Regions from separate parts of the Micromonospora sp. NPDC005237 genome, predicted to be linked through region 2. Evidence: riboswitches for the same ligand, from Rfam matches in the RefSeq annotation. Region 2 holds a riboswitch; each other region holds the start of a gene.

Evidence for each region. A riboswitch is a leader RNA that binds a small molecule or an ion and turns the genes downstream of it on or off. The one in region 2 is predicted to bind cyclic di-AMP.
Region 1: another riboswitch for cyclic di-AMP. It lies ahead of ABZT87_RS18465 (transglycosylase family protein); the one in region 2 lies ahead of ABZT87_RS11250 (hypothetical protein).
Region 3: another riboswitch for cyclic di-AMP. It lies ahead of ABZT87_RS06180 (NlpC/P60 family protein); the one in region 2 lies ahead of ABZT87_RS11250 (hypothetical protein).

The regions. Positions count from the first base shown of each region.
Region 1 covers NZ_JBEXHJ010000006.1:262,758-266,018, forward strand. The annotation lists gene ABZT87_RS18445 (BTAD domain-containing putative transcriptional regulator) at 1-312, opposite strand, end outside; gene ABZT87_RS18450 (peptidase inhibitor family I36 protein) at 495-896, shown strand; gene ABZT87_RS18455 (peptidoglycan-binding domain-containing protein) at 981-1,469, opposite strand; gene ABZT87_RS18460 (hypothetical protein) at 1,574-1,753, shown strand; cyclic di-AMP (ydaO/yuaA leader) riboswitch at 1,935-2,079, shown strand; gene ABZT87_RS18465 (transglycosylase family protein) at 2,079-2,756, shown strand; gene ABZT87_RS18470 (hypothetical protein) at 2,829-3,167, opposite strand.
Region 2 covers NZ_JBEXHJ010000003.1:520,249-523,509, reverse strand. The annotation lists gene ABZT87_RS11260 (SRPBCC family protein) at 1-120, shown strand, start outside; gene ABZT87_RS11255 (hypothetical protein) at 169-684, opposite strand; gene ABZT87_RS11250 (hypothetical protein) at 807-1,826, opposite strand; cyclic di-AMP (ydaO/yuaA leader) riboswitch at 1,880-2,011, opposite strand; gene ABZT87_RS11245 (cation diffusion facilitator family transporter) at 2,153-3,070, opposite strand; gene ABZT87_RS11240 (AAA family ATPase) at 3,177-3,261, opposite strand, start outside.
Region 3 covers NZ_JBEXHJ010000002.1:279,913-283,173, reverse strand. The annotation lists gene ABZT87_RS06190 (pyridoxamine 5'-phosphate oxidase family protein) at 1-236, opposite strand, end outside; gene dcd (dCTP deaminase) at 336-914, shown strand; gene ABZT87_RS06180 (NlpC/P60 family protein) at 978-2,018, opposite strand; cyclic di-AMP (ydaO/yuaA leader) riboswitch at 2,032-2,168, opposite strand; gene ABZT87_RS06175 (N-acetylmuramoyl-L-alanine amidase) at 2,403-3,261, shown strand, end outside.

The DNA.
Region 1 (3,261 bases), on a different contig from region 2:
GTCGAAGTGCGGGCCGTCCACTGTCTCCGGTGGCTGGTCCAGCAGGTACCCGCCGGAGCGTCGTACCAGCGCGTCCGGTGCGCCCGCGTCGGCCAGCACGCGGCGGAGCCGGGCGAGGTAGACGTGCAGGTTGTGGCGAACCCTGGGCGGTGGCGTGTCGCCCCAGACCCGGTCCACCAGCGACTCCACATGGACCGGTCGGCCGACGTCGACCGCCAGCGCGGCCAGGACGGCGCGCTGGCGGGCTGCTCCGGCGTCGACCAGGCGGCCGTCCGCCCAGACCTCGACCGGCCCGAGGACCCGAATCTCCATGAACCGCCGCTCGCCGCATCGCCAGTCGGACAATCCGCCGACGGACGGCCGGATTGAGGTTCCGGCAGGAATTCGTCGACCTGCCGCGCAGATCATCGTTGGCACAGCGGCATCAATCAATGCGATGTCGGCAATTCGACTCACGGCCTGTTCCGGTCGTGACGACACCGGAGGTCACCATCGTGCGAAGTGCTCTGCGAAGGTTCACGTCCGCCCTGCTCGGCGTGGTTGCCGTGGGCGCCGCGCTCGGCGTCGCCCCGAGCCCGGCCCAGGCCAACTACGCCTGCCCCTCGGGTCTGCTCTGCCTGTACGCCGGGACCAACTTCAGCGGGGACATCTTCCTGCTCGACGGGCCGTACAACGGCTGCAACGACGTCGGGCTGCCCTCGTACTTCCGCAACAGGACCCAGTCGATCATCAACAACCGACCGTCCGGCACCGTCTCCACCTTCTGGGACAACGCCAACGCCACCGGCCTGCTCGGCTACCAGCACGCCTACGGCTACCGGGCGAACCTGGCGTACGACTCGGCCGCGATCGGGGGGAACTGGAACCAGCGGATCGAGGCGGTCCGGGTCTGCTGATCCGCGGACCGAAGCGGGCAGGGGGGTGCACGACGGCGCCGGTCGGAATTCCACGGGGGACTCCGACCGGCGCCGTCACGCGGCTCAGCCCGGGTAGTAGCAGACGTTCGGGATGACCGGGCCGCCGTTGACCCCGAAGATCGCGAAGCCCATGTACGCCCGGGTCTGCGGGCCGTACTCGCCGTCCTCGGCGATGTTCGCGTACACGATGTCTTCGTTGATCTTGTGTTGGGCGTACCGGACGGCGTCGCGGGTCTTCGGGCCGTAGTTGCCGTCGAGGCTCAGTGAGCGCGAGTAGCAGTTGTTCAGCGCCTCCTGAAGCACCAGCACCGCCGAGCCCGAGTGGCCGTAGGTGAGATAGCACTGTTTGTTCCCGGTCTGCCAACCAACGGTCGGCACGTGCATGTCCGCGCCGCCCGGATAGCCGCCGACCCGGTAGAAGGTCAGGCTGGTGCAGGGGCTGGACGCGTGCGCGGCGGTCGGTGCGAGCAGGGTCAGGCCGGCGCTGGCCAGGACGGTCACGAGGGTGGCGGCGGCGCTGCGGCGGCCGATGCGGCTCCGGTGGATCGGCATGCTCTCCTCCTGGGAAGGTTGCCGGGGTCGACCCGGTGTGCTTCCGAGCATCGCGGCCGTCGATCTATGGTTTCCTGCCCGAACGTCAATTCCCAGGAGCGCCGATGCCCGTCGACGCCGTGATCTTCAGCGGGCAGGGACCGCACGCCGAGCTGGCGTGCCACGATCGGCGCCTCCTGGGAGCACGGCCGCTCCCACCACCCGCCGATCGGCCCGTTCCTCACCTCGAACTGCTCCGTCGCACCATCGCCTGGCTGCGTACGGGCGGTGACATCCGGGCCTGATCGGAATCGGTCCATGATGGTCGGTGCACAGCCGCGCGTGGTCCGCAACCGCTGGCAGAGGCGCCGCGCGTGCGCCGGTGAACAAGTTCACAAGCGTTGGGCGAGGGTCACCGACCGTGCCTACCGTCGATCGAGTCCACCACCGTGGACGCCACGACCGGCAACGCCAAATCCTGCCCCCGGTCGTCGGATACCAGAACCCCGGGCAGGAGCGGGGGACCCACGTTCCTCGGTGCATGTCACCTCGGGGTGAAGCCGCCACCGCGCGGCCGGGCTCCTCGGCCCGAACCCGACAGCTCACCTCGCCGGCGTGGAGGAACCACACATGACGTCTGTCCACACGCCCCGTCATCGACGGGTCACCACCCGCCGCGTCGCCGTCGGCACCCTGGCCGTCGGCGCGATCACCGGCGCCGTCGCCCTCTTCGGCCCCGCGGCCCCGGCCCAGGCCGGTGTCAACTGGGACGCGATCGCCAAGTGCGAGTCCGGCGGCAACTGGAAGATCAACACCGGTAACGGCTACTACGGCGGGTTGCAGTTCTCCCAGGGCACCTGGGCCGGCTACGGCGGCAAGAAGTACGCCGCCCGTGCCGACCTGGCGAGCCGCGGCGAGCAGATCGCCATCGCCGAGAAGGTGCTCGACGGGCAGGGCATCGGCGCGTGGCCGACCTGCGGCCGCAAGGGCGGCTCGTCGGGCGGCTCCGCCACGAAGTCCTCGACGAAGTCGACCGCGAAGTCGTCGAAGTCCACCGCCGGGAAGGACCGGTCCACCGCCCCGAAGGAGCGGTCGTCGCGCGGCGACCAGCCGGCGACCCGCAACCACGAGCGCACCGCCCCGGCGGCCAGCGGCGACACGTATGTGGTCAAGCCGGGGGACACCCTGTCGGAGATCGCCGACAGCCACCGCCAGGCCGGCGGCTGGCAGGCCCTGTACGAGCGCAACCGGCAGCTGATCGGCGCCGACCCGGGTCTGATTCTCCCGGGCCAGCGGCTCAGCCTGTAAGAGCACCAGCAGCGGGCGCTCGACCGGATTCCGGTCGAGCGCCCGCTGGCATGTCGTGCAGGCGGGTGGGCGTCAGGCGGCCGAGGCGGTCGCCGTCGACAGCGACCCGGTGGTACGGGTCTGCCGCGGAGCCGAAGCCCGCTCCGGGGACCGGCCGGTCGACGTGGCGGCGTCGGGTCGCTGCGGGGCGGCTGTGGGCGGTGTGTCGTCCGCCCGACGGGCCAGCCGGAGCGACTGTTCAGCGGTGCTGCGCGCCGCACACGGCCAGGGTTGGCCGGCGCAGAGCAGGTTGCGGCACGCGCCCTCCTCGTCCGACTCGTGTGCGGCCAGCACGTCGAGCGCGAGCTGCCAGAGCAGCGGATCGGTCACGTCGCGCGGACGCTCGGCACGCCGGCTCGCACGGTTGCTCATGTCGTCGGACATGGTGGTCCCCCCTGTCAGGCTGATTCCCCGAAACCTCTCCACTCGCACCGCCGGCAAAACCCCCCACCTGCTGTGATCTGCG
Region 2 (3,261 bases):
CGCGCGCCGACGCCCCTGTTCCGGTACGCCTTCCAACAGGCCCGCGCCGCCCACCTCGCCCTGGCCACCCGCCTCGGTGCGGCCCTGGACACCACCCCCGACGAACAACCCCCGGCCTGACCCACCCCGCGGCTGCGGTCTCGCGTCGTGGTGGCCTCCCGGTGGCCGCTACGTCCTTGTGGCGGCGCGCTCGCGCGGCACGCTCCGCGCGCCGGTCGGCCGGGTGGCTCGGCGGCCCCAGGGCTTGTACGTGGAGAGCACGGTCGCGATGATCATGAGGCTGGTCGACACCGCGGGCGCGATCACCAGGTCGGCGCGATCCCGGGCGGGGAGGGCGGCGCCCAGCGCGCTCGCGTGCCGCAGGTTCGGGGTGAGCAGGAACAGCACCAGCCCGACCATCGCCGTGGTGATCACGAGCTTGACCAGCACCCACCGGTAGCGCACCAGGCCCCAGGGGGTGAGCAGCGCGCTGGCGACGCCGACGAGCCAGACGAGCACGCTCAGCGGCGCGAACAGCACCGTGCCGACGAGCCCGGCGACCGGATAGACCACGGCCGGGTCGGCGCCGCGCTGTGCCGCGATGCCGAGGGTGAGCAGCACCAGGTCGGCCCCGAGCCAGCCGAGCGAGGTGATGAGGTGCAGGGTGAGCAGCGCCTTGCGGGTGGCGGGTGGGATTCGCGGCATACCCGACATGCTGCCGGCCCGGCCCGGCCGGGTCGTCCGATCACCGGCGGCGTCCGGGGTACGTCCGCTGACGTACCCGGGGCCGGCGCACCCGCTCGACGGTGCGCCGGCCACCGGTGGGGTCAGTACACCGACAGGTGTACGTGGTTGGTGTGTTCGCTGGAGGGGTCGCCGTTCCCCCCGCTGTACGACTTCCACCCGCTGCTGGGCAGCCAGATCTGCCTGTACCAGATCACGTAGAGCACGGCGAGCCGGTCGGAGTTGCGGATGAAGTACGCGGCCAGGTTGTTGCCGTACGTCTTGTCGCCGCCGGTGGCGTCCCCGCCGAAGCCGCCCTTCTGGGCGGCGAAGTCGCAGGCCCGGCCCTTCGGGTGTTCGCCGGAGCCGCCCGAGCGGTGACAGGAGACGTACCGGGTGAAGCCGGCGGCCTTCGCCTGGTTGAGGGCGTGCAGGGTGCGGGGGGTGATGCAGCCGCTGGCCGGGGTGGGGTCGTTGACGCTGCACGACTCGGACGGCCAGGAGCCGTCGGAGTTGCGCGGCGCGGGCTGGGCGTTGGCGGTGGAGGTGCCCCGGTTGGAACTGGTGTCGGCAGCGGTGGTGCGCGGCTTGCTGGTGGCGACCGCCAGGGCCCGTTCGGCCTGTTCCTTGCGCTTGGCCATCACCTCGACCTGCTTGCGCTGCTCGCGGATCTCGCCGTCCAGGGCGGTGCGGGTGCGGTTGGCCTCGTCCCGGGTGGCGTGCAGGTCGCGCAGCACCCGGTCCTCGTTGGCGGCCACCACGTCCAGCGCGGCCGCCCGGTCCATGAAGCCCTCGGGGGTGTTGGTGTTGAGCAACGCCGAGACGGTGCTGAGCCGGCCGGTGCGGTACGCCACGCCGGCGATCTCGCCGACCTTGCCGTTGCGCACGGTCATCTCGGCCTCGGTGGTCTTCAGCTTGGCCGCGAGTTGCTGCTGGCGCTGGACGGAGGTGTCCAGGGCGCGCTTCGCGTCCAGGTAGCCCTTGCTGGCGGCCTCCAGTTGGGCCCGCAGCGCGGGGGTGCCGCCCTCCTCGTCGCCGTCGGGCGCCGCGGCGGCCCGCAGGCCGCCGGGGGGAGCGGCGGTGGCGGCGCCCACCGGTAGGGCGACGCCGAGGGTGACCATCATGACGATCAGTGCCGCGAGTCGGGCGGCGGGTGGTCGTGCTGGTGCCACTACGCATGTCCTTCCGTCAGCCGCCGACCGGGTTAGCTGACGGGTTCGGGACGGAAGATCCCTACCGCTGACGCGGATGCACCCCAGGAACGTGGTTCCCCGGTTCGCCCTCTCGGGTGATTAGGCGGCGGCCGCCACCGGCGCCGGGAGGGCGCCGCCGGGTGGTGGCCGGGGACGAGCCTACCGGGGCAGGTGGGACGTGTGCAGTCGATGTGACGGAAGGTGTCTGCGCCGCCACCAAAGATGACGGCAAAACGGTCTTTTCGTCAGATAGGTGCTCACCACTCGATCGAACCGCAGGCGCCCGTGGCGGACCCGGGCTCGATCTGCAGCGTGGCGTGCTCGATGCGGAAGTCCTCCCGCAGGGCGGTACGCGCCGCGGTGAGCACCGTGCCGACCTCCCCGCCGGGTGCCATGATCAGGTGTGCGGAGGCCACCTCCATGCCCGAGGTGAGCGTCCAGACGTGCAGGTCGTGCACCTCCACCACGCCGGGCACCGCGGCCAGTCGGTCGTGCACGGCGGTGACCTGGAGGTGTTCCGGGGCGGCCTGCACCAGGATGCGGACGGCCGCGCGCCCCAGCCGCCAGGTGCGCGGCAGGATGAACACGCCGATGGCGACCGCGACCAACGGGTCGGCCCACCACCACTCGGTGACCGCGATGAGCAGCGCCGCGCCGATCACGCCGAGCGAGCCGAGCAGGTCGCCGAGCACCTCCAGGTAGGCGCCCTGGAGGTTGATGCTCTCCCGGGCGCCGGCGCGCAGCAGCGCGAACGCGATCACGTTCGCGAGCAGGCCGAGGACGGCCACCGCGAGCATCGGGCCGGTCAGCACCTCGTGCGGGTCGCCGAACCGGCCGATCGCCTCGATCACCACGTAGACCGCCACGCCGGAGAGCAGGACGGCGTTGGCCAGGGCGGCGAGCACCTCGAGGCGGTAGAGCCCGAAGGTGCGCTGCGGGTCGCCGGTGGCCCGCCGGGTGGCGGTGATCGCGGCGAGCGCCATCCCGATGCCCAGCACGTCGGTGAACATGTGCCCGGCGTCGGAGAGCAGGGCGAGCGAGCCGGTGTGGAAGGCGGCCACACCCTCGACCACCATCAGGGTCGCGAGCAGCCCGAACGCGGCCCAGAGTCGGCCCCGGTGCTGGTGGGCGGCGTTGGTGACCGACCCGTGGTGGTGGTCATGACCTGCTCCCACGAAATCCACCCTCCGTCGCCACCCGGGACCCGGTCAAATGTATGCTCACATCGCTATGTATGCAAGTGTACGGACCGGCCCACCCTTCGACACGGCAACCCGCAGGTCAGCCGGTCGGGTCGATGGTGGTGAGCCGCTGGGTGGCCCGGGAGAGCGCCACGTAGAGCGTTCGTACGCCGGAGCCCGGATCG
Region 3 (3,261 bases), on a different contig from region 2:
AACGAGTGCAGCGCGTAGCGGCCGTCCCGTTCGAGGTCGCGGCGCTTCGGCGAGTCGATGATGAAGCAGAAGAGACCCTCGTCGGTGATGACCGGGGAGACCGGATGGACCCGGGGCCCGCCGTCGGCGCGGACCGTGGCCAGGTAGCCGAAGCCCGGCCCGTACTGCTGCAGGAGAACGCGGATCCCGTCGGCGAGGCGGGGCTCGTCGGCGGCGAATTCGGACCAGGAAGCCATGCCGACATTCTATCGAACAAATGTACGAGCAGCGACCTCGACGCGCTGGTCACCGGCACCGAATCCGGCCGGTCCGGCCAACGCGGCTATGGTGGTCCGATGCTGCTCTCCGACCGTGACCTGGTCTCCGAGATCAAGGCCGGCACGCTGGGCCTGGAACCGTTCGAGCCCACCCTGGTCCAACCGTCCAGCATCGACGTACGACTCGACCGGCTGTTCCGGGTGTTCAACAACCATCTCTACACCCACATCGACCCGGCCATGCAGCAGGACGACCTGACATCGGTGGTCGAGGTGCCCGACGGCGAGCCGTTCGTGCTGCACCCGGGGGAGTTCGTGCTCGCCTCGACGCTGGAGGTGATCTCGCTCGGCGACCAGCTCGCCGGCCGGCTGGAGGGAAAGAGCTCACTGGGCCGCCTCGGCCTGCTCACCCACTCCACCGCCGGGTTCATCGACCCGGGCTTCTCCGGTCACGTGACGCTGGAGCTGTCCAACGTGGCGAACCTCCCGATCACCCTCTGGCCGGGCATGAAGATCGGCCAGCTCTGCATCTTCCGGCTCTCCTCGCCGGCCGAGCACCCGTACGGCTCGGTGGTCTACGGCTCGCGCTACCAGGGTCAGCGGGGGCCGACGCCGAGCCGCTCCTGGCAGAACTGGCGTGCCTGGCCGACGCGATAGATAGCGGACGACGAGGGCCCGCCGCGACGAGATCGCGACGGGCCCTGCTGCGTCCCGCGTTGGTCAGCCGGGACGGCCGTAGCTGTGGATCGGCCCGTCGTCGACCTTCTTCATCTTGATCGGCTGACCGGCCTGGGAGGCGTGCACCACCCAGCCGTTGCCGACGTACATGCCGACGTGGTGGATGTCGCTGTAGTAGAAGACCAGGTCGCCGGGGCGCAGATCGCCCCTGCTGACATTCTTGGTCACCCGGCTCTGCGCGGCGGCGTTGTGCGGCAGCGACACACCGGCCTTCGCCCACGCGGCGAGCATCAACCCGGAACAGTCGTACGAGTTCGGACCCTCGGCACCCCACACGTACGGCTTGCCGATCTGGGCACAGGCGAACTTGACCGCCGTGCCCGCGCCGCCGCCGGGGTAGCTGGCCGGGCAGGGCGCCGGACGCAGCGGACCGCCGCCACCGCTGCCGTACACCTTGAGGCGCAGCTTCTGCAGCCGGTCGATCTCGTCGTTGATCTGCTTCTTCTTCGCCGCCAGCTGCGCTTCGGTACGGGTCAGCTGGGCCACCATCTCGTCGAGCGGCGCCTTCTGCCGGGCCAGCTCGTCGCGGAGATCGGCGACCTGACGGACGTCCTCCTGCTGGTTGTGGGCGAACCGGTCGAGCATCTCGAGTTGCCCGACCACCTCGCCGGGCGACCGGCTGCCGAGCATCGTGTTCACTGTCGACAGGTTCTCGCCCATGTACGCGCGCACGGCCAGCGCGCTGACCTTGTTCATCGCGGCGTCGACCTGGCGCTCCAGGGGCGCGATGCGGGCGGCGAGCGCGTCGGCCTGCCTGCGCTTCACGGCCAGGTCCGCGCGGGTGGCGTTGTGCCGTTCGATGACCGGTTCGAGCTTGTTCCAGTCGGCGTCGATCTGGCGCTCGATCTCGGCGACGGACGGATCCGCGTGCGCCGCCGTGGCGCTGCCCGTCAGGACGACGGCTACGCCGACCACTGCGGCGAGGGCGGTGGTGAAGCGGGACCAGCGTGGACGCGGCACTGTCGACGTCGGGTCGGCCGAGGCCGACCGTTCGGACGACGGCCGCGGGGCATGGAGGGCCACCGGGGTTCCGTACTCCTTCTTCCTGACCGCCTACCGGGTTAGCTGACGGGTTCGGGCGGGAAGTTGGCGCCCTACCGCATTGGCTGCGGATTCACCCCGGGGGAACCTGGGTCCCCGGCTCGCTCGCAAGCGACTCGGCGGTGTCGGTCCGTTACCGCCCGGGATGGGCAGACCTGCTACCGGGCCGACAAATGACCAGAGTAGAGACGGCCGTTACCGATCCGCAACCCGTGCGGCCGTGACACTCCGTACCGATTGGAGGAGGTCACCGAGCGTGCGTGAAGCTTTCTTTCGATGCAGTTTGATATATGGAAAGGTATTGACGCGGACTCCCGACCGGCGCGAAGGTGACCACACCGTTACCAGTCAAATCTAGGGGGTTCGATGGAACGTCCAACCCTGTCCGCCGGCCGGCGCGCATCGCTCGCGGTCGCCGTGGTCATCGCCACGGCCGCCGTACCGCTGAGCGCCGGCCCCGCCTCCGCCGCACCGGCCGCCGACCGTCAGCAGCAGTACGCCGCCGCGTCGACCGAGTACGGCGTGCCGACCGCCGTGCTGCTCGGCGTCTCCTACCTGGAGTCCCGCTGGGACAGCAACGCCGGCACCCCGAGCACCAGCGGCGGCTACGGACCGATGCACCTGACCGATGCCCGCCACGTGGCCGCCCTACCCGCGCGCGGCCACCACGACGCCGGCACCGAGGATCCGCGCGGCGACGACTCCCGTGCCGTCCTGGCACCCGCGCCGGCCACGGATCCCGCGCCGCCCACCGCCGCGATGCAGACCGTCGACGCCGCCGCCGCGCTGACCGGCGCCGCCCCCGAGGCGCTGCGCAGCGACGCGACGACCAACATCCGGGGCGGGGCGGCGCTGCTGGCCGCGTACCAACGGGAGGTGGGCGCTCCGGTCGGCGCCGGCACCGACCCCGCCACCTGGTACGGCGCGGTGGCCCGCTACGCCGGCGCGGACAGCGCCGACGCCGCGGCGGCCTTCGCCGACGAGGTCTACACCACCATCGGCGACGGCGAGACCCGCGTGACCGACGACGGCCAGTGGGTCACGTTGCCGGCCCGCGCGGTCCAACCCCAGCGTTCCTGGCTGGACCGGCTGGGCCTACGACGACTCGCCCGCCCGGACGGGCTGGAGTGCCCGCGTACGGTCTCCTGTGAGTGGATTCCGGCACCCTACGAGGCGTTCGGCGACGGCGACTACGGCAACCACGATCTCTCCGACCGGCCCGCCC